DNA from 4 places in the Pseudoalteromonas sp. L23 genome. Region 1 is predicted to be linked to each of the others. Evidence: predicted binding sites of a transcription regulator. Region 1 holds the regulator's gene; each other region holds the start of a gene.
What was found. Region 1 encodes sigma-54, which starts transcription at its own class of promoters, with help from an activator protein. Its sites were predicted from a motif close to GTTGGCACGNNNNTNGNNT; they were not measured.
Positions count from the first base shown of each region.

Region 2: the regulator sigma-54 is predicted to act here: its motif matches at 2,791-2,809, upstream of L3V43_RS02730 (DUF3192 domain-containing protein).
Region 3: the regulator sigma-54 is predicted to act here: its motif matches at 4,973-4,991, upstream of glnA (glutamate--ammonia ligase).
Region 4: the regulator sigma-54 is predicted to act here: its motif matches at 4,628-4,646, upstream of L3V43_RS01340 (PA2169 family four-helix-bundle protein).

Region 1 is NZ_JAKKCW010000004.1:39,384-47,635, forward strand. It holds gene pmbA (metalloprotease PmbA) at 1-1,166, shown strand, start outside; gene mgtE (magnesium transporter) at 1,234-2,592, opposite strand; gene L3V43_RS08895 (HPr family phosphocarrier protein) at 2,942-3,211, opposite strand; gene rapZ (RNase adapter RapZ) at 3,212-4,078, opposite strand; gene ptsN (PTS IIA-like nitrogen regulatory protein PtsN) at 4,071-4,529, opposite strand; gene hpf (ribosome hibernation promoting factor) at 4,531-4,818, opposite strand; gene L3V43_RS08915 (RNA polymerase factor sigma-54) at 4,848-6,347, opposite strand; gene lptB (LPS export ABC transporter ATP-binding protein) at 6,394-7,119, opposite strand; gene lptA (lipopolysaccharide transport periplasmic protein LptA) at 7,119-7,661, opposite strand; gene lptC (LPS export ABC transporter periplasmic protein LptC) at 7,651-8,205, opposite strand; gene kdsC (3-deoxy-manno-octulosonate-8-phosphatase KdsC) at 8,202-8,252, opposite strand, start outside.
Region 2 is NZ_JAKKCW010000001.1:594,233-602,484, forward strand. It holds gene L3V43_RS02715 (SO_0444 family Cu/Zn efflux transporter) at 1-1,251, opposite strand, end outside; gene zntR (Zn(2+)-responsive transcriptional regulator) at 1,244-1,651, opposite strand; gene L3V43_RS02725 (D-2-hydroxyacid dehydrogenase) at 1,743-2,690, shown strand; gene L3V43_RS02730 (DUF3192 domain-containing protein) at 2,888-3,268, shown strand; gene L3V43_RS02735 (diguanylate cyclase) at 3,337-4,239, opposite strand; gene L3V43_RS02740 (response regulator) at 4,249-7,890, opposite strand; gene L3V43_RS02745 (PhoH family protein) at 8,013-8,252, opposite strand, start outside.
Region 3 is NZ_JAKKCW010000020.1:32,894-41,145, forward strand. It holds gene ntrC (nitrogen regulation protein NR(I)) at 1-1,108, opposite strand, end outside; gene glnL (nitrogen regulation protein NR(II)) at 1,105-2,187, opposite strand; gene L3V43_RS21525 (DUF4124 domain-containing protein) at 2,735-3,241, opposite strand; gene glnA (glutamate--ammonia ligase) at 3,508-4,914, opposite strand; gene L3V43_RS21535 (penicillin acylase family protein) at 5,839-8,022, shown strand; gene L3V43_RS21540 (cyclic peptide export ABC transporter) at 8,051-8,252, shown strand, end outside.
Region 4 is NZ_JAKKCW010000001.1:284,125-292,376, reverse strand. It holds gene L3V43_RS01375 (response regulator) at 1-607, shown strand, start outside; gene L3V43_RS01370 (hypothetical protein) at 636-890, opposite strand; gene L3V43_RS01365 (hypothetical protein) at 874-1,311, opposite strand; gene L3V43_RS01360 (hypothetical protein) at 1,314-1,643, opposite strand; gene L3V43_RS01355 (outer membrane beta-barrel protein) at 2,228-2,803, opposite strand; gene L3V43_RS01350 (BON domain-containing protein) at 2,866-3,429, opposite strand; gene L3V43_RS01345 (mechanosensitive ion channel family protein) at 3,666-4,550, shown strand; gene L3V43_RS01340 (PA2169 family four-helix-bundle protein) at 4,716-5,162, shown strand; gene L3V43_RS01335 (DUF1328 domain-containing protein) at 5,173-5,340, shown strand; gene L3V43_RS01330 (hypothetical protein) at 5,381-5,572, shown strand; gene L3V43_RS01325 (methyl-accepting chemotaxis protein) at 5,791-7,416, shown strand; gene L3V43_RS01320 (TonB-dependent siderophore receptor) at 7,779-8,252, opposite strand, start outside.

The sequences.
Region 1 (8,252 bases):
ATGGTGGTCTTGGTATTAGCGTTTATGTGGGTAATCATAAAGGCTCAGCATCAACCGCGGATCTGAGTCCTGAAGCCCTGCGCTCAGTGGTTGAAAAAGCCGTAGATATTGCTCGATTTACCTCGGATGACCCCTGTAATGGTGTGGCGGATAAAGCCTTGCTAGAGATGTCACCAGCAGATTTAGATCTTTTCCATCCTTGGCAAGTTTCTCCCGATGAAGCCATTGAGCAATGTATTGCTGCTGAAAAAGCTGCGTTAGCATTCGATCCTCGAATCGTGAATTCTGATGGCGCGAGCTTATCGAGCCACCAAGGGATCCGTGTATATGGCAATAGCCATGGCTTAATTGCAGGGTTTCCACGCACCAGACACAGCCTGAGCACCATGGTGATTGGTAAAGAGGGTGAGCAAATGCAACGGGACTCTGCATATGCGTTATCTCGCGTGCACGCGGAGCTAAAATCCCCTGAAGAAGTCGGTTTAGAGGCGGCACAATCAACGCTTGCAAAATTAGGCAGTCGTAAGGTGTCAACGCGCAAAGTGCCTGTTATTTTTCGAGCGGATATTGCTAACAGCTTATTTGGGCACTTAGTGTCAGGTATTGGTGGCGGCGCGCTATATCGTAAGTCTAGCTTCTTGTTGGATTCTTTAGACACACAAATTTTTAATCGCTGCGTTAACATTGAAGAGAAGCCACATTTATTAAGAGGGCTTGCTTCGAGTCCTTTCGATAGCGAAGGTGTAAAAACCATCGACCGTGAAATTATCACAGATGGCGTGCTCAATACTTACTTATTGGCAAGCTATGCTGCACGTAGAATGAATATGCAAGCGACAGGTCACGCAGGTGGGATCCATAACTGGTTAGTAAAACCAACACACGACGATTTAACCAGCCTACTTGAGTCGATGGGCACTGGTTTGTTAGTCACTGAACTTATGGGGCAAGGTGTTAATACGGTAACTGGTGATTACTCTAGGGGAGCTGCTGGTTTTTGGGTCGAAAATGGAGAACTTCAATATCCTGTAAGTGAAATTACTATCGCTGGTAATTTAAAAGATATGTTTATGGGGATTGAAGGCGTTGGCGCTGATATTGAATGCCGAGGCGCAGTACAAACCGGCTCTATACTACTCAATAATATGCAAATAGCGGGCGAATAACTCCCTCTCTCAGCTCAAGAAATGCTGGTTTTGACCAGCATTTCCCGCTATTTTGACTCTATTACTGCTACACTAATAACCAAGTTGCGGTGCCAAGGAATGCAAAGATCCCTACGATATCAGTAACGGTTGTTAGTACCACACTACCAGCTAGCGCTGGATCGATATTCATTTTCTTTAACATAATTGGAATACTGGCACCTGCAATACCCGCTGCGACTAAGTTCATAAACATTGCGAAGGCAATTACAGCACCGAGTGTAAAATCCCACTGCCATATAGCAATAACCCCAGCGATCAAGACAGACCACAGCACGCCGTTTAAGGCGCCGATCGCCAGCTCTTTACCCATTAAAAACTTTTGGTTAGTCTGGTTAATATGACCAAGGGCAATACCGCGAATCACTAGGGTTAGCGTTTGGCTACCGGCAACGCCGCCCATACTTGGTACTATGCCATTTAACACCGCGAGAATAGGTAAAATATCCAAAGTACCTTCGAAGAAGCTTGCAACAAACGCAGCCATCAAGGCAGTTAGCAGGTTAATCCCAAGCCAAATAGAGCGGCGCTGGCTACTTTTTAAAACTGGCGCAAAGGTGTCTTCTTCATCTTCAAGACCTGCCATACTTAACAAGCTGTGCTCAGCATCTTCACGAATAACGTCAACAACGTCATCAATGGTGACACGGCCAAGCAAATGGGCGTTATCGTCAACGACGGGAGCTGAGATCCAGTTATGACGCTCAAAAAGCTGCGCCACTTCAGACTCATCCATGGAGATAGGGATCGTTTCCTTATCTTCATCCATCAAGTCTCGAACCATACTGTCAGGAGACTTCGTTAATAAGGTATTGACTGGTAAGGCACCCAAGAAACAGTTGTCTTTATCGACAACATATAGCTCATCTGTGCCGTCTGGCAATTCGCCTTTAAGACGTAGATATCTAAATACAACTTCCAAGGTAACATCGGGTCGAATAGTTACCGTGTCGGTGCTCATTAGCGCACCGGCAGAGTGTTCCTTGTAGGACAAAGCTTGTGTCGCACGTTCTCTATCTTGGCTATCCATCGCTCCGATAACGTCTTTGTAGACGGTATCAGGCAGGCTTCTTAGGACATCACCAAGGTCATCGTCGTCCATGTCTTCTGTAGCGGCGGCGATTAGCTCAGGTTCCATCTGGGCGATGATCCCAAGTCTTACGTCCTCTGACAGTTCCTCTAAGACATCCCCTTGGATATCTGGGTCAACAAGCTGCCACAGCATAGAGCGAATTTTATGAGGGGATGATTCTAAAAGCAGTGCAGTGTCACAAGGTGCTGTTTCTGCGAGCATACGCCTAACTTGAACAAACTGACCACTGTTTAAGGCGTTAGTTACCTTTTGGAGTTGTTCCAGTGTGTAGTCTTGTTCAAATACTTCAGGCATAGGCATCCTTTTTGATATTAATGGTGGCTAACGTGATTAAGTTAACCCTATTCATTTATTTTATCGCAGAAATCAATTTCTTAATTTGAATTTTATTCGTGTTGTTTCTGCTGGTGGGTTGCTATCGTTAATATACGTTAAAGGTGTACGCAACGATAAAGTAGGATTTTCCGGCAACTAGCTTTACTGCACGAAAGAAACCTAAATTGGTATTACAGTGTAACTCAGTTTATTAGGAACTACCAAGGTTTACGCTTAATTATGAGAGACTTATTAGACCACTTTGGTTACGGAGGAGGGGGAGATTAGCAGGGAGTAAATGAATCAGGCCTTATTGTTTTACTGACGATTACTCGGATTCATTAAACTTATTTTCTATCAGTCCGCCAATGGCGTCTAGTGCATACTGAGCATCAGGACCTTCACAAACCACTCGGACTTCTTTCCCTTGGCTGCTTTCAAGTAACAACAGCGCTAGTACGCTGTCAGCAGCAGCACTTTTGTCTCCTTGATATAAGGTCACTTCGGCATCAAATTGGGTTGCTAATTGCGCAAGAACCGTCGCTGCTCGAGCGTGCAGGCCGAGTTTGTTTTGGATTAAAAACGTATCTTCTAACATTTAACCCTCTTGCTCTCGGTGACGAATTTTGACGTTGGGATGGGTTTTAGCAAAACGTTCACCAATGGTTTGCGCTAAGTATACCGAGCGATGTTGCCCACCTGTACATCCTATTGCGATCGTTAGATAACTGCGATTGTTACGCTCTAAGTGTGGTAACCAAGTTTGTACGAAGGTTTGGATCTGCCAAGTAAACTTTTGCACGATGCTGTGACTCGACAAATAGTCTTTGACTGGCTGATCTAAGCCAGTTAGCGGCTTAAGCTCAGGCTCCCAATGTGGGTTGGGTAAAAAGCGCGCATCAAAAACGTAATCCGCTTGTTTTGGGATGCCGTGTTTAAAGCCGAAAGATTCAAAGGTAATAATGAGTTGTTTGTCTTTTTTACCTAAGATTTTTTCGCGGATATCTTCTGCAAGTTGATGAACGCTCAGGCCTGTAGTATCAATGAGAAAATCGGCGCGAGTGATCAGCACGTCTAACAATTCCCGTTCTTTCTTTATCGCAACATCTAATGGAAGATTATGCAGTGAAAGAGGGTGCAAACGGCGTGTTTCTGAGAAGCGTTTTATCAGGGTTTGATCGTCACTGTCTAAATAAAACAGGGTAGGTTTGGCAAAGCCTGGTAAGTATTCAAGAATGTCATTAAACTCGTCCTGTTCTTTAGGTAAGTTTCTAACATCAATACTGACTGCAATTTTATTATAATTGTCCGAAACACTGCGGACTAAAGACGGCAGCAAATTGACCGGAATGTTATCCACACAATAGTAGCCTAAGTCTTCCAATACTCGAAGCGCTACAGATTTACCAGAGCCTGAGCGGCCACTGATAATGATAAGCTCGAGTCCTTTTTCTTCATCACTCATCAAGTTCACCTTGGATCACTGTATATAACTCATCGTCACTTTTTGCTTGTCTAAGCATTTTGCAAAAAGACTTGTCTTTGAGTGTATCAGCAATCGCCGCTAAGGTCTTCAGGTGCTGTTGATTATCACCTTCGGGTACGATGAACGCGACAAAAATATCGACAGGCTGCTTATCTATGGCTTCAAACTGGATCCCTTGCTCGCTGACAAGCACCATTGCAAGGATTTTATCCAAACCTTCAAGTCGACCATGGGGAATGGCAATGCCTTTACCGATCCCTGTGCTGCCTAATTTCTCTCGCGCCATTAAGGCGTCCAAGATAGCATGCTGACTGGTATTTGGAATTTGGCTATGAGCCAGTTCGCTGATGTATTCTAAAATACGTTTTTTGCTATTAAAAAGGACCGCAGCTTTACTGCAGTCCTTGTTCACTAATTCACTTAATTTCATCTTAGTGTCGAGTGAGCTTCTCTTTGTGTTTAATAACTTGACGATCTAGCTTGTCGATAAGGCCATCAATTGCGGCATACATATCTTGATGCTCTGTTGATGCAAATAGCTCGCCGCCGTTTACGTGTAATGTTGCTTCTGCTTTTTGTACTAGTTTCTCGACATCAAGGATCACATGCACATTATTGATATGATCAAAGTGCCTTTCTAGCTTCGCAAACTTGTTGGTGACATAGTCTCTTAATGAGTCAGTAATTTCTACATGGCGACCAGTTAGATTTAGTTGCATAAGCATTTTTCCTTCTTGGGTTTTACGTCTTATATCAAGCTTTTACGCTGATTTGACGGTGGAATGGCTAGGGATTCACGATATTTTGCAATCGTACGTCTCGCTACCTTAATTCCTTGCTCTGCTAAGATATCTGCAATTTTGCTGTCACTCAATGGCTTCGCGGTATTCTCTGCAGCTATCAGCTTTTTGATAAGTGCTCTAATTGCTGTAGAAGAGCACTCACCTCCATTTTCCGTACTTACATGGCTAGAGAAGAAATACTTCAGCTCAAATATTCCCCGAGGTGTATGCATGTATTTTTGTGTTGTCACACGGGAAATTGTGGACTCATGCATCTCAACCATTTCAGCAACATCATTTAGCACCATAGGGCGCATTGCTTCGGGGCCATGTTCAAAGAATGCCTGTTGTTGTTGCACAATGCAATTGGTAACTTTTAATAAAGTATCATTTCGGCTTTCTAAGCTTTTAATAAACCACTTTGCTTCTTGTAAATGTGAGCGAATAAACTGACTATCCGTACTGGATTTCGCCGTTCTAGACATCGCAGCGTAATGGTCATTTACTCTTATTTTAGGCATAGCATCAGGATTTAGCTCTACGACCCAACGACCTTTTACTTTTTTCACCGATACGTCAGGGATCACATATTCAGGCTCTTCATGAATAATGCTTGCCGCAGGCTTTGGGTTAAGGCTATGTATTAACGTCATGACCTCTTTGAGATCGGCTTCTTTAAGGCGCGTTTTCTTAGCCAAAGTTCGATAGTCACGGCTGGCAAGCAAGTCGATATGCTCTGTCAGGATCATTTTTGTTTCGGCAATCCATGGGGTATCTGGGGCGAATTGGTTTAGCTGAATGCATAAGCATTCTTGTAAACTACGCGCTGCGATACCGACAGGGTCAAAAAGCTGAATGCGTTTGAGTACGGCTTCGACTTCATCTAGCTCAATAGGCTCTTCGCTATTCTCGTCATTAATGCTTTCTAAAATGTCTTCGCAAGACAGTGTTAGAATGCCTGACAGGTCGACCGCTTCAATAATCGCAATCGCAATAGCTCTATCTGTTGGACTAAATGGTGTCAGTTCGAGTTGCCACATGAGATAATCGTGGAGAGATTCAGAGGTTTCCCCTTGATAAACATTATCGTCATCGGGAAGTGGACCTGAGCTTGCAGCAGGCGCTGCACTCATATACTCGTCCCAAGTGACATCCATGGCAAGGTCATCGCTCACAGTGTCTTTGCTCATGGCGGTATCTGAGTCTATCTCATAGTCACTAACCTGCGTTTCATCGGCTGAATCTTGATTGTCGTCAGCACGGCTCTTTTCTTGGCTGTGTTGGTCAGCGTTTTCGCCGTCAGTATTATCACCTTCTTCCACTTCCAACAATGGATTGCTGTCTAATGCTTCTTGTATTTCTTGTTGCAGATCCAATGTACTAAGCTGCAGCAAGCGAATGGCTTGTTGCAGTTGCGGAGTCATTGTAAGTTGCTGCCCCATGCGCAGCTGTAATGATTGCCTCATGTATCTCTAACAATCCTTTTTAACAGTTATTAATACTACGTCTTAACTATAGCTTGAATTGTTCGCCTAGGTAGACATCTCTTACGGTTTGATCTGCCAAAACATGTTCTGGCGTGCCTGCAGCGATTAACTCACCATGTGAAACGATGTAGGCCTTTTCACATACGTCCAGTGTTTCTCTAACGTTATGATCGGTGATAAGCACACCGATACCACGGTTTTTTAGGTGCTCTATGATTGTCTTTATATCTAACACCGAAATAGGATCAACACCAGCAAAAGGTTCATCTAACAGGATAAACTTAGGGTTTGCGGCTAAAGCGCGAGCAATTTCGACTCGTCTTCTTTCGCCTCCCGACAATGCCATGCCCTGTGAGTCGCGAATGTGTTGAATATTAAACTCATCCAGTAACTCGTTTAGTTCAGCTTCTCTTTCAACTTTAGATAAGTCTTTTCGAGTTTCTAAAATCGCCATCAAATTTTGATAGACCGTGAGTTTTCTAAAGATTGAAGACTCTTGCGGTAGATAGCCAATACCAAGTCGTGCACGGCTGTGCATCGGTAACAAAGTGATATCTTCGTCATCAATCTGAATATAGCCTTTGTCGCTTGGTACTAACCCTACAATCATGTAGAACGTAGTGGTTTTACCTGCACCATTTGGTCCTAATAAGCCTACAATACTGCCAGCCTGAACACTTAAACCAACATTTTTGACGACCTGACGACCTTTATAACTCTTTGCTAGACCAGTTGCTTTGAGCTCGCTCATTAATTGTTACCTTCTTCCTGCGCTTTTTTCTCTTTAGCGTCTTTTTTGTCATCAACAGGAACAAGGATGGTTCTTACTCGAGAGTCTTCTTGGTCTGAGCGCTCAGCGCTGATCAATTGCTTTTCAATGTCATAGGTGATGACTTGAGCATTGATTTTTTGCCCAGTTTGATTGATTTCAGCATCACCAGAAATCACTAGGGTTCCCTTCGCTACGTCGTAACGGATTTCATTTGCTTTGGCTTCTAGTAAGTTGCCATCGGGTTGACGTTCGCTAAAAGTGGCAGGGCTGCCAGTTGCCACAAGCAGTTGCTTGTTAATGCCGAGCTCCGCGCGGCGGTGGACCTCTAGGCGATCGGCATTTATCTTTCTGTTGCCATGAATAATAACAACATTCTGTTCAAAAATACCGATGTTGCTTTGCAGTTGAGCTTGCTGACGGCCAGCATCAATAATGACTTCATTTTGTTCTGCAGCAATTGCTAGAGTAGAACTTGCAAGCAAGCCGATGAAAACTAGTTTGTTAATGATTTTACTGGTCATAATAAATTGTCTTTGTGTGGTTGATGAGTTCGATCACTTGCTTTTGTAGATCCGCATGCAGTCCTTTACCTGTGATCCTAAGACTAGGACCGTTGATAACGACAGGGTGTTCCGACTTCATCAATTTTTGCTTAATTTCAACTCTTACATTATCGGCATTGATATCCGTGATCATGGCGTTAGGCGTTAAATTCTTTGCCAACACATTGCCCTCTAATATCAAGGTGTTGTTTTCGTATAGGGTTGCTTCTAATGCGCTTATTTGCCAATTCTGTTCACCGTTATATAAGGTGAAAATGGGCTTTTCAAAGTGACTAAAGCCAAGATCTTGATACAACTCCATCTTATCAGCAGTTACCTGATAGTTTAATAAGCCATTTTCACTATAGGTCGTTTGCTGAAGCGTGGTTGCAACATAATCGGGTTTAGCTAACGGTTCATCTTCTTTTGCTGGATCCGCCTCTGATGGATTAAACATGGGCGACCACATCCATACCATTAAAGAAGCGAAAACAATGAGTAAGATGACACGTAATACGGTCATGTACTTGATCCTTTGGAAGTCAATAAGTGATTTTGGCTGAGCATTAG
Region 2 (8,252 bases), on a different contig from region 1:
TTTGAGTATAGCTAATCTTAGTAAGAGTGCTGCTAATAATGCGCCCATCGATACTGTTAACCAATGTGGTAGCACTTCGTGTTCTTCACCTATCATCGGCGTTACCACAAAACTGTAAGTATTGACCAAGTAATCAGTTAAATAGCCAAAGATAAGCGCAACCCCGATAACACCGCCCAAGTAGGCAAACACGGCACGACGCCCTAATTCTTTACCAACCACCCCAATTGTGGCGATGTTAGTTGCAGGGCCTGCGAGCATAAATACCAATACAGCACCGGGTGAAACACCAGCCATTAATAAACCCGCAGCGATTGGAGTTGAAGCGGTGGCACAAATATACATTGGGATACTGATAAGGATAACCACTAGCATGGCGATAATACCGTCGCCCCACTGCGATAAGAAAGACTCAGGCACAAAGGTTTGCACTAGCGCTGCAAAGAATAAACCGATAAGTAGCCAAACTGCGGTGTCGGACAGTAATTGATTACAGCTGAACTTAACAGCTTCTACAATTTTACCAAAAACCCCTTGGTTTTCAGGTACAGGGGCAGGCTCACAACAACTTGTCGTGGCTGATGCAGAATCGCAACAACTGGTTACGGTAGGCTCCGTAGTATCACAACAAGACATATTCGCCCCTGCCATTGCTAATTGCGGGCCTGCAGGCTCACAGCAGCTTGAGCTTACTTTTACGGTTTCCACTTTAGTACTGGCGCAACAGCTATCATGGCTGTGATGTTTTTCAGCAGGCTTTGACTCTGAGTGATGATTAGCGTCACAACAACCGCGAATCGCGCTTGCTTCCTCTGAGGTATTAAGGTGCTTTAGCGCCACAGGCTTATCATCTTTCTCACTGCCAACGAGCAACCCTGCCGCAATTGCGCTAACCACAGCTGCAATTGGCCTAATTACCGCCATAAAAGGACCAAGTAGCACATAAGAAACCGAGATAGAATCCACTCCAGTTTCAGGCGTTGAGACTAAAAATGCGGTTGTCGCACTTTTTGAACCCCCAGCCCTTCTCAGTCCCACCGCAGCAGGAATAACGCCGCAAGAGCAAAGCGGCATAGGCGCCCCAATCAGTGCTGCCTTTATCGTCGTCCAAAACCCTTCTTTCCCTAAATGCTTTTGCAACAAATCTTTTGGAATAAATACATTAAGTAACCCGGCCAATATTAGGCCAAGCAGTAACCACGGGGCAGATACTAAAAATAGCTGCCAAAAATTTACTATCAGTTCATTCATCGATAGCCTCCAAGGCCGTTAAAATCGAGCAGCTCACTGCCGCTTCCTTACCGCCGCAGCACTGCTCTGCTAGCGTGGATAACGATTGTTCAAATTTTTGTAACTCAGCGATCCGCGCTCTCACTAAATCCCGTTTAGTGATAGTCAGTGTTTTCACTTCTTCACAACTGTGCTGATGTTTTTCAAACTTTATCTTCAGCAAGTCTTGCACTTCTTTGAGGCTGAAACCCACTTCCTTCGCGCGAAGAATAAATCGCATTTGCTTTTCACTTTGCTCATCAAACAACCGATACCCGCCCTCGCTCCTTGTGCAAGGGTGTAGGAGATCGTTTGCTTCATAATACCTTAACGTGTCAGTTGATACGTTAAGCCGCTTTGCCAGCTCACCAATCTTTACCACTTTACACTCCCAAGTCCTGAAGATTATCCTAGTCGACATCACAAGTATAAACCTTAGAGTTAACTCCAAAGTCAAGAAAAGGATAAAAATAATGCAAATCGTGGTATTAGACGCTAAAACCCTTGCAGGAACTGATCTTTCCCCCATTGCCAAACTAGGCACATTAACGTCTTACGACACCACATCCAGTGAGGACATCATCACACGCTGTAAAGATGCAGCAGTCATCATCACCAATAAAGTACAGTTAACTGAACAAACAATCGCGGCGTTACCACAATTACAATTGATTTGTGTTGCAGCCACAGGCGTCAACAACATCGACTTAACAGCCGCAAAAGCTCATCAAATTGCGGTAGCCAATGTGGCTGGTTATTCGACCCCTTCTGTCGTGCAGCACACCTTTACTATGCTTGGTAACTTAATGACAAATATTCATCGTTACCAGCAAGACTGCCATGCAGGGCTTTGGCAGCAAAGTGACATGTTTTGTCGTTTGGATTACAGTATCAACGAAATTGCAGGCAAAAACTTTGTGATCGTAGGCCATGGAACGTTAGGAGAAGCCGTTGCAAAAGTCGCGCAAGCATTTGGAGCTCAGGTAATTGTTGCCGAACGTAGAGACGTAACTGAGGTTAGAGCAGGACGAATGGCTTTTGAAGAAGCCCTGCGAATTGCAGATATTGTATCAATTCACTGCCCGCTTACCGCTGAAACAGAAAACCTGATTTCGAGAGCTGAATTCACTCTACTTCCAAATCATGCTTATCTTATCAACACAGCAAGAGGCGGAATAGTCAATGAGCAAGCGCTGGTGGATGCGCTAACTAACAAGCAAATAGCTGGTGCTGCTGTGGATGTCCTCACACAAGAGCCGGCACAAGCAAGCAACCCACTCGTTCAATACCAAGGGGAAAACTTGCTTTTAACACCGCATACGGCATGGGCAAGTAAAGAAGCCATCGAACGTTTAGTCGGCGAAATTGCCATTAATATTGAAAGTTTTGTGGCAGGCACAACGAGAAACCGAGTGGTCTAGATTATTGTTTTAGTGAGTGATATCGCTAAAAGTTAGTGAAAACCATCAACCACAAACTGATTAAAAAATAACAACAAACTGATATTTATAAACTTTATTAGTTGGCAAAGAGTTTGCACTCTTGTGATAATTAAAGCAAAAAATAAATGGCTGTTTGCATTACTTGCTCAGCAACAAAATTAAAAAGGAAAACAACAATGAAAAAATTAATGTTAGTGGCTGCGCTTAGCTCTACTCTATTATCAGGCTGTATCGTTGCTGTATCCGACGGTGAAGTAGAACACGGTTGGGCTTCTGAATACAACTCGTCTAACTGGGAACATAAACAGCGTAAAAATCGTGAAAAGATTGCCAACCTTGAAATGGGCGCGTCTTACTCATCAGTAAAAGACATGTTTACAACCCCTGATTTTAGCGAGTTGGTGTCAAAAGACGGCGACAACTATCAAGTGCTGTACTATGCAACCAACAGCAAACACTCAGACGGCAAAGTAACAAAAGATGAGTGCACGCCATTGGTATTCAAAAACAACCAACTGGTTGGCTTTGGCGACAACGCACTAAAGCAAATTCAGTAAGACTTTATCGCACCAAGGATGGTGAATAATGCGGATATGCTTTAGCCCCCGCATATGGCTTTAGATATTTATAACACTTTAATAAAAACCGTACTTTGCTGTTTTTGTGCAACGGCAAGTGCGCTATCGGCCATTTTGATCAGCTCACCGAGCTCATTACTACAGTGATTTTCAATATGAACTGCACCAATACTAACACTCACATGCGCACATATGGGTGAGGCAATATGGGGGATTTTTAACGCGTTAACCGAGTCGTGCAACGCTTCTGCTATTTCATTAATTATGTCGATATTATGCTGAGTTAGCACCAACGCAAAACGGGTACCGTCAAAACGGCCAATAAATAAAGAACGTCGGGTTGCGGCTTCTTCTAGCGCTTTGGCGACCTTAAATAAGCAGTCATCACCATGCATATAGCCATAATGCTCATTAAACGTTTTAAAATAGTCCACCTCAACCAGCATTACGGTAAACGCACTGCCATCAGCTTTTGCGCTCTCTAAAGCTGATTTCATCGCTTCATCTAGATACCTGCGATTGGGCAACTCTGTTAAACCATCGATAGAGGCTAGCTTTTCTAGCAGATCATTTTTCTTTTTTATTGCTAAATGGTTTTTGATTCTGGCTTTTACAATCAAAGGGTTAAAGGGTTTAGTAATATAATCCACTGCCCCTAACTCCAAACCTCGTGCTTCATCTTTAAAGCTCACACTACCGGAGATCACGACAACGGGAATACCGTAAGTGCTCGCATCCTTTTTCAGGCACTCTAAAACAGCAAAGCCAGCGCCGTCAGCCATTAACACATCTAAAATAATAAGATCTGGTTTGCTTACTTTTAGTTCATCAATACATAACTTAGCGTCAGTGCTATGGGATAACCGATGACCGTCACCTAATGTATTACTTAGGACCATCTTATTTATTGGGTCATCATCAATAATAAAAATGTGCTCAGCTTGCTGCATCTTATGACGCTACCTTTTTAGCTCGATAAAGCACACCACCTGTGAAAGTGCATTTGTTAACACATCCAAGTCAGTGCGATTTGTTATTGTTGTGATCGTTTTGCTTTGCGTTTCAAGGTCTTTTGCAACTTTCGCCAGTCGCTTAAAACCCAGACCAGCAGCTGCGCCCTTAATTCCGTGTGCTAACTCGAATAATGCTGAACCTTGCTCTATTTCAGCAACCTGTTCTAGGTAATCATGGCAAAGTTTAGCAAATTTATCTAACATTGTTTGCAAAAACGTTTCATTTTGCATCATTTGTGATAAAGCAAACTCATAATCGAAAAAGATTTCTTCTGTTTTATCTGACTGGAAAATATTACTTGCCAATGCCTTGCACGCCTGTGTGCTATTGATCGGCTTTACCAAATAATCATTCATGCCAACGGCTGTGGCTTTCGCCCGCTCTTCTTTACTTGCATTGGCGGTCAAGGCGATAACGGGCAGCTCAGTTTCAGACCATACGGCTCTGATCTGCTTGGTCGCTTGATAGCCATCAATGTTTGGCATATGGATATCCATCAGGATGATATCTGGTTGCAGTGAGCGGCAAACTTCCTCAATATGTTCCGCGCTTTGTAGCCCTACGGTAGAAATACCATTCTGCTTCAACATATTCTCAGTAATATCCAAATTTAAGTTGTTATCGTCGACCACCAAGCAAAGCGCACCAGCAACTTGCATACACACGTTGTCGACGGTTTGCGTCATATGGGCAAACTCAGCAAGCCAAGTATAAGCTGATTGGTAAAACACACTTTGATTAAGCGCAATATGGTTACTTTGCTCAGGGAATACCCCTTCACAATGTAGTAGTAATGCGGTATTTTCTGGTAGCGCATAAGCGGGGTCAAGCGAGGTTTCCGGCGGAATAACAACAATAGACTTGTCGAGCTGAGCATGCATCGCGTGCAATCGCTCAACAGATAAAGATTCCGCAAGACCAGCAAAATAGCTTGGTAAGCTATGTGCTTCGGTGGTGAGACAGTAAACTTCTTTGTGACTATCCACAACTGGACAAGCGCCTTTATCTAGCACCAATTCAAAGAAAAAGCAGCTTCCTTCGTTCGGGGTTGAGTTAACCGCAATATCGCCACCTAAGAGTGCAACTTCTTGCTTCACAATCGCAAGCCCCAAACCAATGCCTTCGTGACGACGTGTGAAGCTTTCATCACCTTGGGTAAATGCATCAAAAAGGTGTTCAATCTCTTGCGATTTGATCCCAACTCCAGTATCCCAAACAGCAAACTTTATGGTTTGTTTTGCAGCTCTATCATTAACTAACGCCACCTTCAAACCAACCTTCCCTTGATTGGTATACTTTACCGCATTGCCAAGCAGGTTTACCAAGATTTGCTTTACCTTATCTTCATCACTGTACAGGTAAGGCCAAACTTGAGGGTCGACCTGTAACTCAAATTCCAAATCTTTTTGTATACATAAAGGCTTAATTAGTGATTCTATCGTGGTAAATACATGACAGGTTTGAAATGTCTCGTATTGAATTGTACCTTGGTGGCTTTCAACTTTGGCAAACTCTAAAATACTGTTGAGCATGGTAAGCAGCTCATTTGCAGCCCCAGAAAGCTGCTGCAGTTTTTTATTTTGAACTCGAGTCAGCGTCTCACTTTTGATCATATCCGCCAGACCTAATATGGCATTTATCGGCGTTCTAATTTCATGGCTGATATTCGCGATAAAGCGACTTTTGGCAAGCGTTGCGCGCTCAGCATCTTGCTTCGCTAACAACAAACCGGTTATATTTTGAATATGGATAACGTAATACTTAGGGCGCTTATTTTTATCCCAAACTAACGAAATACTCAATTGTAACCAGCGGTGCTTACCCGACTGTGAAATCATGTGTTCAACGACTTTCTTTTGCTCTTTTAATAGCCCAGCTAAGACAGGCTTTAGCTCTTGCCAGTTTTGTTCGTCAAACAAGCGTTCCAGCTGCTTTTCTCCCGTATTCTTATCAAGTGACAAGTAACGTTTGGCAGCCTTGTTCATCTCCAAAATTTTACCGCTGATCGCAGCCAAAATGACGCCATTAGGTGCAAACTCAGTCGCAGCCCTAAAGTTTTCTTCAGAGTCTCTTAGGGCATTATATGCCTCTTGTGCGGCGGTAATATCTCTCGCAACCCCCAAACAACCGATGAGCTTTCCAGTTTCTGATTTTAATGGAGTGATTGTCAAAAAGTAGGTATTTGCTCCAAGGACAAAGTTCGTTGCCACTTGTTCTTGCGAGCGCTCCATCGCCACTTCTTGTTCAAGTAATATGGTTAATCCAGATGTCACTTCAGGTTGTGTTTTCGCAACCAAATCCGACTTATCAACCCCCATAAACTCTTCAAACGCGCGATTACAGCCTATGAATGAACCGTCGATATTTTTGAAATAGATAATATCGGGCACTGAGTCAAGCACTGCATTAAGTAAAGCCGCTTGACGCTCTTTTGCCTCAAAGCTTTGCTTTAATGCCTGTTGTTTGCGTTTAATTTCGTCATCTAGTTCTTGATTATGTTGCTTAAGAGTATGCATTAAGCGCGATTTTTGCTCCACCACCTGCTTGATTTGTATAAACCAAGGTTGCCATTCTGAGGGGATGGGATAATTTAAAGTGGCTTGTGGTGTATGCTCTTGCAAAGATAAATAATTCACAAAATGCTTTAAAGGTCGGACAAATATTTGTCCGCTTAACCACACAATGGTCACAAAGGTAAAAAGAATAAAAAACAGTAATAATGCAAGTTCGAGCAAGATCTCCTGCTGTAGCGGAGCGGCAAATTGCTCATAGCTTTCATGATAGTTTAAGCTAATAGGCTCTTTGGCGGGCTTTGCAATAAAGTGCAGTCCGTACTGCCAAGGTGCTGATGAATTCACAACACCATCGTGGTCGTGGTCATAACGCTTCCCCGCGATAATCTCATCGCTTTGGTTTTTAAATTCCATCGTACCGTCTAAGGAGCCGATGTTTAACAACCACCTATCAATAATATCGCTATCGTAGATCATCAATACATGGGCGTTATCCACCGTTGATAATTTCTTACCGAGCGCAAACATTTGTCTATCGAAAAACTTCACGGGTGGACCAACGACTATATTGCCCAAGCTAAAGTCGGGTTCGAACTTACCTTGAACTAACCGGGTGATGAAATGGCTGCTTGACGCATCTCGACGCTTAACATACGCAAAACCATCATCTTCTATGTATGCGACCGCATACAATCCACCTTGCAACGCGAGTGCGGCATCAAAAGCGGTATTAAGCGATAATACGGTTTGCCATCGTTTAGTGGCAAAAAGCGCTTCACTGACTTGCCCACGACCAACAATCTCTCCACCATTGTTTGGTAACGCATGATAATAATGTTCAGGGTGTTGCTCTATATCTTCTAACCACTCTGGCGGCTTTTGAAAAGAAATTGGCTGCGCTAGGTTAACGGCGATACTATCAAGAACGACATGTGCAGCATAAAACTCTTGTTTCAGCTGCTGAGAAACATATTCATACTGGCCAAAACGTACTTTGTACTGGCGTTCGAGTTTAATTTGATAGAGATGGTAAGCTAAGACGAGGACAAGTAGGATGGGTATTATTACCGCCACTAAAATTCCCTTTCGGTAACTTTTTAGTGGTAAAAATTCTTTTGTCGCATCCATTTACTGGCTCGTTCCCGTTTGCACACAGTGTTAGCAAAAGAGTAACGAGCCAGTCGGCTCAAGGCAAGTTATAAATTTTCTTCAGCAAAACTTGCCAAGCGGCTTCGTACTACACCGTTTAAGTTAATGGTAGCGCTACCTTCAAAGTCTTTAAAGCGCTCGACAATATAAGTTAATCCTGATGTCACTGGGGTGAGATAATTACTATCAATCTGGGCGAGGTTTCCCGTACAAATTAATTTGGTTCCCTCACCGCAGCGAGTGATGATGGTTTTTAACTGTGATGCCGTTAAGTTTTGGCTCTCATC
Region 3 (8,252 bases), on a different contig from region 1:
GGGCCATTACCGTTAACCAACGGCAGGTGTTTTCCAATTGCCTAACGTTGCCAGGCCAATGATACGCCTGCATTTTTTGCAGAGCATGTTTGGAGATGATTTTTGGCTCGGCTTTTAGCTCCTTTGCGCTTTTTGCAAGAAAGTGATCGCACAGGGCGGCGATATCTTCAGGGCGTTCACGTAAGGCTGGTAGTTTTAACCTGACGACATTGAGGCGGTGAAATAAGTCTTCACGGAATTTACCTTGCTTGACCAGTGTCTCTAAGTCTTGATGGGTAGCCGCGACGATACGGACATCGACTTTCACACTGTTGTGGCCACCAACCCGATAAAACTCACCATCGGCGAGTACGCGCAATAGCCGAGTCTGCACGTCCAGTGGCATATCACCGATTTCATCTAAAAATAGGGTGCCGCCATCGGCTTGCTCAAAGCGGCCACGGCGCATGCTGTCAGCGCCAGTAAAAGCGCCTTTTTCATGGCCGAACAACTCAGACTCGACGAGATCTTTGGGGATGGCGGCCATATTGAGCGCGATAAAAGAAGCCTCTTTGCGCGGGCTGTGATTGTGCAGTGCGCCTGCCACAAGCTCTTTACCCGTACCAGATTCGCCGTTAATCAATACACTCATGCTTGAAGCGGAAAGTTTACCGATGGCGCGGAACACTTCCTGCATCGCTGGGGCTTCACCAATAATGTCGGGGCTATTGGCTTTTTCACTTTGGCGCTTTTGCTTTTTAGTTTGCTGGCCTGCACGAAATGCACGTTGCACCAGGGAAACGGCCTCGTTTAAGTCGAAAGGTTTGGCGAGATATTCAAACGCCCCTTTTTTAAATGCGTTGACCGCAGAGTCCAAGTCCGAGTGCGCGGTCATAATGATCACCGGTAAGTTTGGGTAGAGCCCTGCAATTTTATCTAACAAGGCCATGCCATCGATACCTGGCATACGTACATCTGAGATCAGCACCGCGGGTTGCTCATATTCAAGCGCGGTCAATACATCTTGACCACTGGCGAAGCTCTCGGTTTCAAACTCAGCTCGCTTTAATGCCTTTTCTAAAACAAATCGGATTGAAGCGTCATCATCGACTAACCAAACTGATTTCATTGCACGTTTCCTGTTTCGGTGTTGTCAAAGGGAAGGTAGATACTGAACTCAGTGTGTCCTGGCCAACTATCGCATTCGATAAATCCTTGGTGTTGCTCTACCAAAGTTTGCGCGATAGAGAGCCCAAGTCCAGAACCTCCTTCTTTATTCGTGATCATCGGAAAGAACAATGTCTCTTTTACCTCATCGGCGATCCCTGGACCGTTGTCGCTGATACGGATGAGTAATGCTTTTTTCAATAGTCGCTCACCATGATGAAGACGGTGTTTAATGCGCGTTGTTATGGTGATCGTACCGTCATGCTGTAGCGCTTGTTGAGCATTGCGTAGCATATTCAGCAGAACCTGCTGAATTTTGGCTTGATCTATCACGATAGCCGGAATACTGGGATCATAATCTTTTACCAAGGTGATATCGGCATCGCGCTCCAAGGTGGTTAACTTTATCACCGATTCTAACGCCTGATGAATATTACACGGCTCTTTTTGTGGTAACTGATTGGGTCCAAGCAATCTATCTACCAACTCGCGCAATCTATCTGCTTGCTCAATAATGAGCGTGGCACATTCTTCCCGTTCTTGTTGATCAGTTTCGTACTGCAATAATTGCGCCGCACCGCGGATCCCACCAAGTGGATTTTTTATTTCATGAGCAAGACCACGAATGAGATTTCGAGCTGCTTGAAATTGGTGCATTTGATTGGATGCTTGGTCATAACGCAGGGCATCATCAACACGGCGACATTCCACTAAAATGAACGCCTCTTCTGCAAGGTAAACTCGTCTGGCATGCAGACTTAGTGTCGCAACACGATTATCTACAAATACCACGTCTACCCTGTGTTGCTGGCAGTCTACACCATCTTGTAGCACGTATTTAGAGAGCCGTGGCAAGTCTATATGATGATGATTAAACACACTATCAATCGCCAGTCCAACAAGCCGTTTAGTGCTGAGTCCCAGTAGTTCACTACTGCTGTAATTGGCATAGTGGATCATTAAATTTTGATCGAGCACTAAAATCGCGGTTGAGAGAGATTGCCAAACTTTATCCAAGTCAATCGAGTTATGTTGATCCATATATGTTCACCGTGCACCAATGTGGTGCAATGAGAATAGCATAGCTTTGCATCCATTGGATTAAATTATTACCTGAGCTCAGAAACTAGGGGTTTTCGAACTCGTATCCTAAACTTGGTATTAATAAAGCATGCCAACTTTAAGGTGCCCACATTATTAATGCTTTGTGTCAAAAAATACATCTAGCTTGTGCTTGCGGGGGGAGCCTTTTTGTCACGTTCTGCATGAGTGGTTGTGACTTTCAAGGCGCTAGGAATGTTACCGAGTATACGGGTTGCTTTCCTCCTCACACCGCTAATTTACATCGGGCTACGAATGGCGAGAAAACCACCCTTACAGGCGTAATACGGGTCGTTCAACCTAACTGGCGAGATAAATATCTACTGCAAACAAAGGCTGAAGTCTACTATCAAATCCAGGTGGGTGAGCAAAGGTTGTGGATTGAACACAATGAAATGTCGAGTTTGGCCTCCTCAATAGCAGGAGGGATGAGTATGGTGTGTTTGCAACTACTGGTTAAAAGTCAGTGTAGGTAAGCAATATCGCTCTAATTATTCACGGTATTGCGGTGCAAAAAGAACTTATGAGCATCGCTTTGGGCGACTAACATACCTTTTTGATTAAACACTTTCATAACCAAAGAGTGCTCGCCACGATTGATACCACGCAAAGAAAACTGAGTATTACTTTGTTTTGGCCCTGTGGCTGTTCCGTTGAGAAAGAGTTGCACGCTTAAACCTTGGGTAAATCTTGGTTCTATGGTGCCAGTTACGTATACACTGCCACTATTATCACGGATTGTTTGCTCATGCTCAGGAGAAGTGATTTTAGCTGTATATTGAATCGTTGGTGTTGTATCCGTTTGTTCGAGAATTTTAGTATCAACACTTGGCATGGTTAAAGCGCTGGCGTTGAGTTTGACTTCTTTTGAACCAGGTTGCGGTACATCCGAATAGACCCAATGGCCGTTTTTGTCTTTCCAGCGATAGATTTTTGGATTGGACTCTGCTGCAGCATCAATGCTTGTTAGGGTTAGCGTCATGCTAACCGACATTATAAGAAACCACTGACGCACCACAACTCTCCACAGTAAACTACTGTTCATACTTTAGTATAGTGTTGTTGGAATTGCGAGTTACAAATGAGTAACTCCGATAATAAATTTATTCGAGATATTTAATTTAACCTTTTGAATTAAATTAAAAAAGCCCGTAATTACGGGCTTGAGAACACATATGATTAAGAGTGCCAGAAACGCATAATGAGTTTTGGCTCTACAAGCTCAATACCGCGGTACTGAGCGTAGTAGTCTGTTAGCGATTAAACGCTGTAGTACATTTCGAACTCAACTGGGTGAGTTGTCATGTTTAATTTTTCAACTTCTTTCGACTTAAGTGTGATGTACGCATCGATTAGGTCGTCAGTGAATACGCCACCTTGAGTTAAGAACTCACGGTCAGCATCTAGAGAAGCAAGCGCTTCGTCAAGTGATGCTGCAACTGTTGGGATTTCTGCTGCTTCTTCCGCTGGTAGGTCGTACAAATCTTTGTCCATTGCATCGCCAGGGTGGATCTTGTTGCGGATACCGTCAAGACCAGCCATCAACTGCGCTGCGAAAGCTAGGTATGGGTTCGCCGCAGGATCTGGGAAGCGTACTTCGATACGACGACCCTTTTCTGATGGGATCACCGGGATACGGATTGATGCTGAGCGGTTACGTGCTGAGTATGCAAGCATAACTGGCGCTTCAAACCCAGGTACTAGACGCTTATAAGAGTTTGTTGCTGGGTTAGTGAATGCATTGATTGCTTTAGCATGCTTAATGATACCACCAATGTAGTAAAGCGCTTCTTCAGATAGACCGCCGTACTTGTCGCCTGCGAAGATGTTCTTGCCGTCTTTAGCAAGTGATTGGTGGCAATGCATGCCTGAACCGTTATCACCAACGATTGGCTTAGGCATAAAGGTTGCTGTCTTACCGTATAGGTGAGCCATGTTGTGGATAACGTACTTCATCTCTTGGATTTCGTCTGCTTTAGTTACCATAGTATTAAAGCGAGTCGCAATCTCATTTTGACCAGCAGTTGCTACTTCGTGGTGGTGCGCTTCAACAACGTGGCCCATCTCTTCAAGTACTAAACAAGTAGCTGCACGCCAATCATTAGACGAATCTACCGGTGCTACTGGGAAGTAACCACCTTTTACGCCAGGACGGTGACCTGTGTTACCACCTTCGTAGTCTTTGTCTGAGTTCCAAGCCGCTTCTTCAGCATCAATTTTGTACATTGAGCCAGACATGTCAGTTTTAAATTTAACATCGTCAAACAAGAAGAACTCTGGCTCTGGACCGAATAATACGGTGTCTGCAATACCCGTTGAACGCATGAACTCTTCAGCGCGTTTAGCTACTGAACGTGGGTCACGCTCGTAACCCTGGTGTGTGTTTGGTTCAACCACGTCACAACGGACGATAAGCGTTGTTTCTTCTGCGAATGGGTCTAGCTTAGCACTTTCTGCATCAGGCATAAGTACCATGTCAGATTCGTTGATGCCTTTCCAACCAGCGATAGATGAGCCGTCAAACATTTTGCCGTCTTCAAAGAAGTCTTCATCGGCTTGATGATGTGGGATCGATACGTGTTGTTCTTTACCTTTTGTATCTGTGAAACGTAAGTCAACAAATTTTACGTCGTGCTCTTTAATAAAATCTAAAACCGATTGTGACATGTGTCCTCCGACTCGTTGGGTTATTTTTTGCTGCAATGTACTGCAATTGCACCTTGATAAGCGTTAATCGTGCCAATTGTTTAACTGTTTGATTTTTAGTAATTTATTTAAATTCACTGATCTGTGAACGGATGTTTTGCACTAAATTGGTGCGTAAGTGTTCCATGGTGGTGCGTAATATTTTTCCTGACAACGACACTTTCCATTTCTGTTGTAGTTGATATTGATTAAATGCTCAAGGTATCAAGATATCGAATAGCTAAAAATTGCTCGAGTATATTCAGTTGTCTGCACTAATGGTGGTCTGGTATTGAGCAGAAAATTGAAATTAATTTCTAAATTTATAGAAAAAATACATTCTAAATATTGCATATAAAGCACCTTTCTTTAGGTATTTAATCGAAACTTTTCTTTGCTCATTAACTGCTTCTTAGATTAATTTTTACATCTTTTGTTTATATACGCTAACACCAAAGAGCCCGCATTTTATAGGCGACTTTTTGTTCACCATTTATTTGTCTGTATTTAGGTGAATGATACTGCATGTGAGGAAGTTGTATGTACATTATGCAATTTTGTATTTCTCAATTGTGTCCTGCGTGTTAATTGTGTTAATCGAGTTAATTTTTGTTTTGTTTTTTGTGTTGATCGGTTTCATTTTTTGGGTACTATGTACCTGATATTAATAAGTTGAGTCTAATGTTAAAGGGGCTACTTGATGCACTCTAATAGGCTAAATTTTCGTTTGTTACTGTTGATATGCAAGGAAGAAGTAAGGTGTTTTCTCGAGAGTCATTAGCATTAAGATTTGTTATTTTAGTATTTATTCCCCTCCTTATAATCATCTCTTATTTTTACTTAGACGAGAGAGAAACTTTACCTCTGGATAATATCACATTAAGCGATAGCGCTTTGAGTAACAAAGTGAGTATCTCTAGAGATAAGTACGGAGTTCCAAATATAAGCGCGAAAAGTGATCATGATGCTTTTTTCGCTATGGGATATGTTCAAGCTCAAGATCGGCTTTGGCAAATGGAGTTACAGCGCCGACTAATTAAAGGTACTTTGAGTGAGGTCTTTGGAGCATCAACAATTGAGCGTGATAAATATATGCGTACTTTGGGGCTGGCTGATGCTGCAAAAGAGGCGCTAAAAAGTTTAGGGAAGCGGGAAAAAGGCATCTTAGTTGCCTTCTCTGAAGGAGTGAATGCGTATATCAGAGATTCTGAAAACCTACCAATTGAGTTTAGGGTTTTTGGTGTCGTTGCTTCAAATTGGTCTCCTGAAGATTCATTAATGGTAGGTAAGCTACTTTCTTACTCTCTGAGTTTTGCTGCTAATTATGAACGCGCCAGAGTACAAGCTGCCGCTAAATTACCAGTGGACTATTTACACTCAATCTATCCAGAGCTTAATGATCAGCAATCTTTATCAGAGGATATATCACGTGTCGCTAAATTGGATGAGACGTTAAGCCAGTTAGCGAGTATCGAAGAAGCTTTATTGCTAGAGCATGGGATTGGAGGCAAATTTGCCGGGAGTAACGCTTGGGCAATTTCTGGGGAGTTAAGTGCTTCGGGCGATGCGATGTTGGCGAATGATCCTCATCTCTCTTTCCAAATGCCTTCATTATGGTATCGAGCGTCTTTGTTAGGCGGCGAAGTAAACGCATCAGGTATGACCATTCCAGGATTGCCTGTAATTGTATTTGGACATAATGCTCATATTGCTTGGGGCGGTACTAACATGCCCGCGGATACGCAAGATTTGGTCATAGTGGACCTTAATCGAGGAGGGAATTCTGCAGGAGAGAAAATTGTTCAAAGGGTAGAGGAGATCGCGGTTAAGGCTGACTTCCCAGCTCAATTTAGAAAAGCCCCAGAGACTATAAAACATACGGTTGCACAATCAAAATATGGGCCTATTCTAGATTATAGTGCTGGCGCGTCTCATGGGTATGCACTGAGATGGACAGCTTTAAATGACAGTGATACTTCTATTTCTGCCTTGATCGACCTGAATTATGCTTCTAATTGGGAAGAGTTCAGGAATGCGCTCCAGCTTCTTATCACGCCGACAATCAATTTTGTTTACGCAGATCGCCTAGGCAATATAGGCCTCAATAGCGCGGGTAAAGTTCCGCTTCGCAAAAAACATTCTGGAGCCATACCTGTTAATCAGTATGAGTTTGAATGGACTGGGTACATTCCTTGGGAAAGTATGCCAACGGAATTCAACCCTAAAAAAGGCTATATCATTAATGCCAACCAAAAACATGTCTCTGAGGATTATCCTTACTTCATTTCTATGGACTGGGCTCCTTCATATAGAGCGGAACGTATAGCATCTCTTATAGAAGGTGAGTTAAAGCGAGGACACAAACTTTCCATCGATACTTTCCGGAGTATTCAAGGTGATGTACTTGACTTAGGAGCGATAGATCTACTCAACCTTCTTAGAAATGACTATCCAAATCTGAAGCCTTTACTTGGTGAGCTACTACATTGGGACGGAGATTATAAATCTGACCCTGACGTTGGTGCTATATACCAAGTCATGATCAGAAATTTAAAAGTCAAATTATTCCATTCACAAAGTCTTGCTACACAATTTGGTGGCGGGCTAACCGCATCTAGTCTAACCGACAAACAGTTATTGCTCGCCTTACAAGACCATGAATTATGGTGTTCTGACACTTCAGAAAAATGTACAGATGAAATTAGGGATTCCTATCAAGCGACTTTAGTTGAACTTGAGCGTAAGTTTGGCGCTAGGCCGTGGTCATGGGGAGAGCTTGCGCCGAGAACTTTCGCGCATCAACCCTTTAGTGAAGCGGACTTTTCGAGACGAATTTTTGAGCGGCAGATCACTGGAGCTGGTTCATTAGATACAGTGAATGCCGCCGGTTATCGGTTTGATAGTGCTGATGGATATGAGCAGATATTTGGTGCTGGGTTTCGCCAAATTATGGTGTCGAGTAAGCAGGAAGGGTTTAAGTCTTGGTACATCAATTCAACGGGTCAGTCCGGCAATATCATGAGCCCACACTATGATGACATGATCGACTTATATGAAAGTAATCAATTAGTTACTGAAACACCGCAATAAATATAATAATTAATAAAAAGGAATTGTAATGAGGTTACTCTCCGAATTAGGAAAGACGGCGCCTAACTCTGTCTTTATTTCACTGTTGAGCGGCGCGATCGCAGGCCTTATCTACGCGTCGCTAGTTCCAGTTATTCTAATCGCAATTGAAGAGTTTAGCTATGTATTAGACGGCACCGCAGATTTTGTTGAGGTGCTGGGCGTGCAAATAGCACATCCAAATTTAGCGC
Region 4 (8,252 bases), on a different contig from region 1:
AGTCTTTATGGACTTGCATATGCCTAGAATGGATGGCCGAGACACGATTGTTGCACTCAGAGAGCGTGGTATTGACTTACCTGTTGTCGCACTGACAGCAGCAGCTCAAAAAGGCACAAAAGAGGAGTTAATGGCATTAGGCTTTAGCGATATGATGAGCAAACCTGTTAATGTCTCTGAGTTAGGAGAATGTTTAACACACTACTTGAGCGGGGAGTTGGTAGCTTCTAGCAATGACGTAGAGCAAGCTAGCGGCACATTGCAGTTTTTAGTGGTAGAAGACGACGCAGATACACGCAATCTGCTTAAGCTGTTACTTAATTCACTGCAAGTGAATGTGGTTACGGCAGAGTGCGCGCAAACTTGTTGGCAGCATTTTGTTGGTTCTGAGCGCTTTGACACGATTTTACTGGATATAGGTCTGCCCGATAAGTCCGGGCTTACGCTTGCTCGAGAAATTAAAGCACAAGATCCTAATCAGCATATTGTGATTGCTAGTGGTTTTGATCCAGAGCCGGAAAAGTTGGCTGAGTCGCAAGTGGATGAAGTGTTATTAAAGCCAATTACACTTGTGGATTTGAAAGAAATTAAAGAAAAGCTAGTTTAGATAGAGAGCCAAAGAATAGCTCAAGGAGTTAAATGATACCTTGAGCTATTCTTTGTAAAAGTACGATTTTTCTTAGTGCGCCAAACTTGCCATATTTAGCGCTGAGTGCGCCAAACATAAACATGAAGCCCAACCCTTGAGGAGAGCTAATCGCGCCGGTGAATACCTTCTTGGCTTTCACTTGGGTAAGTTGATTAAAATGTTTAGCGGTAATGAGCTTTTTCTTCTCAATCACCACTTCTTGGTGCAACTTATCAGTGATGAATTCAGCGAGCTTCGTCATTGCTAGCCTCCTGCTTCGCAACTGGGGTATAAAACCCAGACGTCAGGTCGTTAATACTATTATTAAAGAGCTTCAGCCCTGTTATGATTAGGTAATAAATCATCGCGATATTGATAGTCAGTACGATACCCGCCGAAACAAACCAACTTAGTCCCGCGTAGGTTAACGCGTAAGCAAATAACACATGCAAGCTTCCCCACACCATTGCTGTCAAGATTAGAGAAAATAGAATTAACCCGAGCGCAATACATAAGGTTTTTAGATTAGCTCTAAACTTAGCACCTAATAGGTTTAGTTGTGCTTCTGCGATTTGCTGATAGCTGTTGAATAATAGAGACACAGAATCTTTAAGCTCAGCGAGCGCTGGAGTGCGCTCGTGAGCTGCTGCTTGACGGTCTCTTATTTGAGCTTGGTCTTGCATGATTACTTATTCCTTAACAGCATAGTTGCTAACATACCAAGTGAGAATGCGATACCAGCCGTTTTTACTGGGTTTTCCGTTGCATACTTTTTCACACCTGATGTATTCCACGCACGTTCCCACTCCTTGCGTTTGGCACCAATCGCTTCACTCGAATTATGGCTTTTTTCACGTAGTGAGGTTTCAGTACGAGATGCCGAAGCGTGCAGTGAATCTACTGATGCATGCAATGTATCTGCAATTTGATCCGTAACAGGATGGCTAGAGTCTTGGCCATTTGGCTGTGGTTTAGCTGTATTGCTTGTCTGTGTTTGGTTTGCTTGATTACTCATAAACTACTCCTTATTCGTTTAGTTCACTATATAGGTTGCAAACCCTTTGCCAACTTGAAAGTTGTTTAAATTCATAAGGTTAATGTTTTTCGGTATCGTTTGTCGGTAGATGCGAAATGAAGGGTGTAAATGTTACATAGCAGAACCTACAGGGTATTGTGGTCACAAAGCTTGCAGCTTTTACATTGACTCACAACAGCGATAACCCATTCGTATCTTTTACTCGGCAGGATTACAGGGATCTGCAACAGTGGATTTTTATTTAGTAACCTTCGTGCTCGATGAGAGATTTCGACTGATGTTGGATAGGTATAAACTTCTTATTTCGAGTAACAAAGTAGCAAATTTATTACCTTGCCTATATAAATTTCGGCCTTAGCGATAGCGAGCTACGGCGGAATTACGAGTCCGGTTTTCTTGCCTTGGTTTAGTTACTTAAATGAGTAAGTTAGTATGGGATTACTATGAAAGAAGAAACAAAAAAAGCGCTACCAAGTGGTAGCGCCAAAACCAGACTCTTGTGGAAGAGCCAGGACTGAGTCAAAGGGGAAATAATTGGGAGGCTATAGAGCCAAAATTACTGCTTAAAACTGATATTCGATAGAGACGGCAGCTACGTCCATATCAGGGTCGATATTGTCTTCAAGTTCATAGCGAGTGTATTCTAACCGCATGTTAACGTTTTCATTGAGGTGAAACTCAACACCGGCACCATAGAGCCAGTCGCCACCCTCAAGGCTAGATGAAACTCGACCTACAGCTGGAATATCCGCGTAGATATCAGCATCCCACTCAAGCCAACCACCTTTTGCATACACTGAGAAATGTTCGTTTAGTGGAGCTGAAATACGTGTAGATAAAGAAATACCGTCTATTTCAGCAGAGTTGTCAATGTCACTTGCTTCGTCGAAGTTCTCATAGGCAAGTTCAAAACTCCAATATGGATTAATTTTTGTACCCACATACGCTTTTAGCATAGAAGAGTCGTCGTCGAATGAAGTGTCATTCTCACGATCTTCCCATTGGAAAGAGTATTGGCCATAGCCGATACCTGTGTAAATTTTATAATCATCTAGTCCAAAATCAGACTCCGCGTGAGCGGCTGTGGATGCAAGACCTAGAGAGGCAAGTAGCGCAGCAGCAATTGTTAATTGTTTCATCTTTACTCCTTAAATCAATATAAGTATGGGAGGGGGAAAGCCCCCCTCAAATCAAAATTGGCTTATGATTTTGTGGTAACGCGAAGGTTATCTTTTACATCTCTAACGTCATTGGCGTTTTTCGCGATTTGCACAGCAAGTTTGCGCTCCGCTTCGCTACCAACATGACCATTTAGTGTTACGACTAGACCTTCAACATCAACATCGATGTCAGTACCATCTACATCAGTGTCAAACAGGTAGCGAGACTTGATTACGGTTGCGATTTTTGCGTCAGTAAAGCCACTATCGCTTTCGTAATTACGCTCTTTTTTACGCTCATCTGACATATCAACGATAGTCAGGTCGTTTTTCACTTCTTTTACGCCATCGATACCTAGTACCAGTTCCTCAGCTAGCTTCTTATCTACTGAGTGTTCAACTTTACCAGTTAGCACTACAACGCCGTTCTTTACATCAGTGTTAATGTCAAAGTTGTTCAGTTCACCGTTGAAAAGCAGTGTTGCTTCTGCTTTACCGTCTATCCAAGCGTCACTCGCTTCTTTTTCCCAAGAGTTATCAGCAGCAAATGCTGAAGCAGTAGTAAGTGAAGATACTAGTACAGTTGCAATTAATGTCTTTTTCATAATTAAACTCCTTTAATTTCGTAGTCGAATTATCTGTTGCAGCTGTTGTGCCAATCTTTAACTTATTGATAATTATGTGATTTATTTTTATAGAGTAAGTTTTAAGGAAGAATTTACCGAGAAGATGTGTAAATTAGTTTGTAATAATTACCTTTTCCATGAACGGCTAATTAATATAACTAGGAATGATTACTGCATTCTAGATTTGTCGAGTACTTAAATAGGAATATTTGATTATGAATTTAGAAAAATTCTGGACGTTAATTAATGATAAGTTAATCTCTTGGCTTGAATCCGGTGTGCAGTTACTACCGAATATGATCCTAGCCTTAATGATACTCATATTCTTCACTGTTTTGGCTAAAATATCTTCAATTTGGTTTTCAAAGGCAATTAAAAAAGCAATAAAGACAGAACAAGTGGCTTCACTTATTAGTTCCATATTTAAAGTCTCTATTATTGCCATTGGGATTTTCTTCGCTTTAGATATAGTAAAACTATCAGGTGCTGTAATGTCATTGTTGGCTGGGGCGGGGATCATTGGCCTTGCTATTGGCTTTGCATTCCAAGACATGACCGAGAACCTCATCGCTGGATTTGTGATGGGGGTCAGAAAACCTTTTATGGTCGGTGACATTATAAGAACCAAGGATTGCTTTGGCACGGTAAGCAAAATCAATTTGAGAAACACCTTAGTAGAAAACTTTTATGGCCAGCTGTCTTATATCCCCAACAAAATTCTCTTTAAGAATGAGTTACAAAACTACACTAAGCTTGGCAAGCGAAGAATAGAAGTACCAGTTGGTATCTCGTATGCGGACGACCCAGAGCAAGCCCGAGAGGTGATTGTTGAGGCAATTAACAAGCTTGATTTCGTAGTAAGCCAAAAAGAAACAGATGTCTATGCAGAGTCTTTTGGTGACAGCTCTATTAATCTATTAGTGTGGTTTTGGATAGATTACCCAGCAGATCCGGGCTTTATGGTGGTCAGGCACAAAGCAATTTGCACCATTAACCGTGTATTAGTTGATAACGATATCTTAATTCCTTTCCCAATTAGGACTATGGATTTCAATGCTAAAGGGAGCACAACCTTAAGTACGCAATTATCACAGGAATAATTTACATCTAGTTTGTAATATTTTCACCGGTCTGAAGGTGCTTAGATTAAAAAGCCTTATATAATAAAGGTTTATGATTTGGCATTTAATCTGCATTAGTGAAAGGGACAGAAAATAATATTTGCAAAATGCACTTATTAAATATCGCAACGAAAGGAGTTATTTATGGCAGATTCAAATTACGACATGGGGCCGGTAAAAGAGCTCATCAAAGTATTAAATGGTGGTGTTGATTTTTACACTGAAGCTAAAAAGAAGCTAGATAATATCGAATTAAACCGCGTATTTGACCAAATGATTGTAGATAAAGCGCAAGCAATCTCGGATCTACAACCATTTGTTCTTATTGACGAAGGTGAAATTGAGACAGATTCAGCGCTTAGCATCGACATTCGTGAATCGTACACCAAGTTGGTTGGTATGGTGAGCACCGACAAAGAGCACACCTATATTTCTCAGCTAGAAGAAGTGGAAGACAAAGTGTTAAGCAAGCTTGATAAAGCATTAAGCAAAGATCTTCCACCTAAATGCAAGAGTGTATTACTGCAAATTCAAACCAGAATGCAAACTTGTCACGATCAAATGAAGCAGTTGCAAGAGCTAACTGCCTAAGGAGAATGTTATGTTGAGTTGGGCTGTAATGTTTTTATTCCTAGCACTTGTCGCAGCCGTGCTAGGTTTCACTGGAATCGCTGGCGCTGCGGCAGGTATGGCGAAAATTCTATTCTTTGTGTTTATCGCCTTTATGATTATTTCGTTTATTTTTGGCAAAGCACGAGCTCCCAGGTAAAAGGGAATTAACGTACAAAAACGGTTTTAGGAGATAGATTATGAAATCAGCAATTACATTAGCAAAAGCATTTGGTTTTGTTTCAATTTTAGCACTTTTTGGTTGTAGCGAAGGTCCGGCGGAAGATGCTGGTGAGCGTTTCGATGAAACAGTTCAGGAAGTAGAAAATAGCGTGGAAGACGCGTGTGAAGATGTAAAAGAGAACATGAACGCTGAAAACGAAGAGTGTTAAGCGAAAGTGATTTCGACGTGGAATAAAAGAGGAGAAGCCGATAAAAGCTTCTCCTCTTTTTTTGTAATAGGTTTAAAAATCAAACCTATACAGTTAAGAGACACAGTTACGAAGTATGATGCATATCAATAATGCGCTGCTTAATTTGCAATTATTATTGTAATCTATGAACTTTGAGTAATACTTTATTTCTATGTTTACTCAATAAAAATCAGACTATGCTAAATAGGGTTTCAGTTAAAAGCAGATTGTTGTCGCTTTCGGGCATACCTGCTGTGTTTTTTATTCTCGCTACTATCTTTACAATTGGAACATTATCAAATCTTATCAATTACATTGACCGTATTTATGACGACAGAGTTGTACCGCTGAGGCAAATAAAAGTAGTGTCAGATAACTATGCGGTGGTTATTGTGGATACGTTTCACAAGTTACGAGGCCATCAATTATCCAACAGTGCCGCGTTAAAGCAAATCGCAGAAGCTAAAAATATCGCTGAAAAAGAATGGAGCCAATATTTATCTACAGAATTGACGAGTGAAGAGCGAAGTTTGGTGAAGCAGGTTGAATCCGCTGAGCTTGCTGTTAAACAATTACTTACCAACTACACGAGTCGTGTTAATACGAATACTTTTGAAGAAATTCCTTATGATAAATTTGTACACGATCTCTATGCCGCCTTTGACCCCCTAAGTGAAAGCTACAATGCACTAATTGAGTTACAACTTGCAGAGGCAAGTGCACTAAGAGATGTTGGCCGCTCAGAAGCCAGTGCGACAAAAACGGCGATGATTATCTCTTCCGTTACTATTGTGATCGTAATGGTGCTGATTGGTATGTTGATATTTAGGTCAATTAACGAACCACTCAGTCGTTTGCGTATGCGTATTGGCAACATTGCAAGAGATGCTGATTTAACCCAACGTGTAGTGGTTGAGGGGCAGGACGAGCTGAGTGAGATAGGAAACGACTTCAATACTATGGTGTCGAGCTTACATGAGTTAGTTACCAACCTAGTTACGATGGTGAATAGTCTGTCCTCAACATCCAATGAGCTAAATGGAATTAGTCAGTCAATTGCGGGCACTTCACAAGAACAAGAGCAGCAAACGGTAATGATCGCAACCGCAGCGACAGAAATGAGTAGTGCAATTCAGGAGGTTGCACATAATGCAATGAATACCGCAAACAAAGCAGAGATGTCGGGTCAGCTTGCAAAGCAGGGGATGGATGTTATTTCGCAAAATATTCAGGCCATCGAGCGCCTTGCCAGTGAGGTGGGAGATAACGCGCAGTTAATTAAAGCGTTGAACGACCAGTCGAATGAAATCAACCAAGTCGTGCTAATGATCCAAGGTGTGGCTGAACAAACAAATCTTTTGGCATTAAACGCTGCAATAGAAGCGGCGAGAGCTGGGGAATCAGGTCGAGGCTTCGCGGTTGTTGCTGATGAAGTTAGGCAATTGGCACACAACACGCAAAAAGCTACGGAATCGATCCGAGATATGATCAGTAAGTTACAGGGCATGGCACAAAATGCCGTGTCGTCAATGGAGAATGCACAGTCGAGTGCAGCCGCAGGAGTTGATAGGGCCAATGAGTCAGCTCAAATCATGACTGATATAGACAAGGCGGTGGATGAAATCGTCGGTATGAATATTCAGGTTTCAACGGCAACGGAAGAACAAACAACGGTGGTTGCGGAAATCAGCGAAAATATTAATGATTTCAGTAGCAGTATTTCTGAAATTACTCGAAGTGCGCAGAGTAATGCAGATGTGAGTAATGACTTAGAAGCGCTAGCTGAGCAGTTAAACGGTCAAGTGTCGGTATTTAAGGTTTAATGGCAACTCGACTAAGCACTTAATTTGAGAGGTTTCGCTTTTGGGCTTGAAAACACAGTTACGTTAATTGGTGTGAGATAGAAAAGCGCGGGTTTCTAGTCAGAAACCCGCGCTTTATTTATACCAGTTGTATTAAGTAAATGATCTATCTTGAAGCGGGGAAATAGCTTTAGTAGCAAGGCAAAAATTTTGCTATTTAGTTGTTCTAAATGAGAAATTTTTAACGAAGCTAATATGCTATTTCACCCTTCAAATTGATTAGAGAATTAATTCAATTGGTATTATAGGCATTTTGCTGCTGCAGCTAAGTTTTAAAGGTGTTGTAACCCTATCACGCCACAGCATTTGCATAGTGCTTTACGTTAAAACAGATATTCCATACTTAAATTGTATGCTCTAGGCTCGCTGTACTTTTTCGGCACGAAACCGTAAGTATCGTAATAGCCTTCATCTGTGAGATTACTGATATTCAGTTTAACGCTCAGTTGGCTAGAAAATTGATATTTGACGTGTGCATTTAGTAAAAGCTGGCTATCTTGATCTGCACGCACTGCGCCTCGACGACCACCTGTTGGAAGTCCAAGGTCAACTCCTGGGACGTTTAAAATATCGACTTTTCTGTCCGTATCCCAAGTTGCATTTAGCCCTAATCGCCAAGCTCCATAAGTATACTTGGTGCTCGCATTGAGCGTTTGTCTTGGTGCATACAAGTTAATATCTTCGCCATGCTCATCGACAACATCAAAATCACTGTAACCAAAGTTTACTTGCCAATCATCTGTCAGTTTTGCTTCTAATTCAACTTCAAATCCATCAGCTTCTGCACCATCTACGGG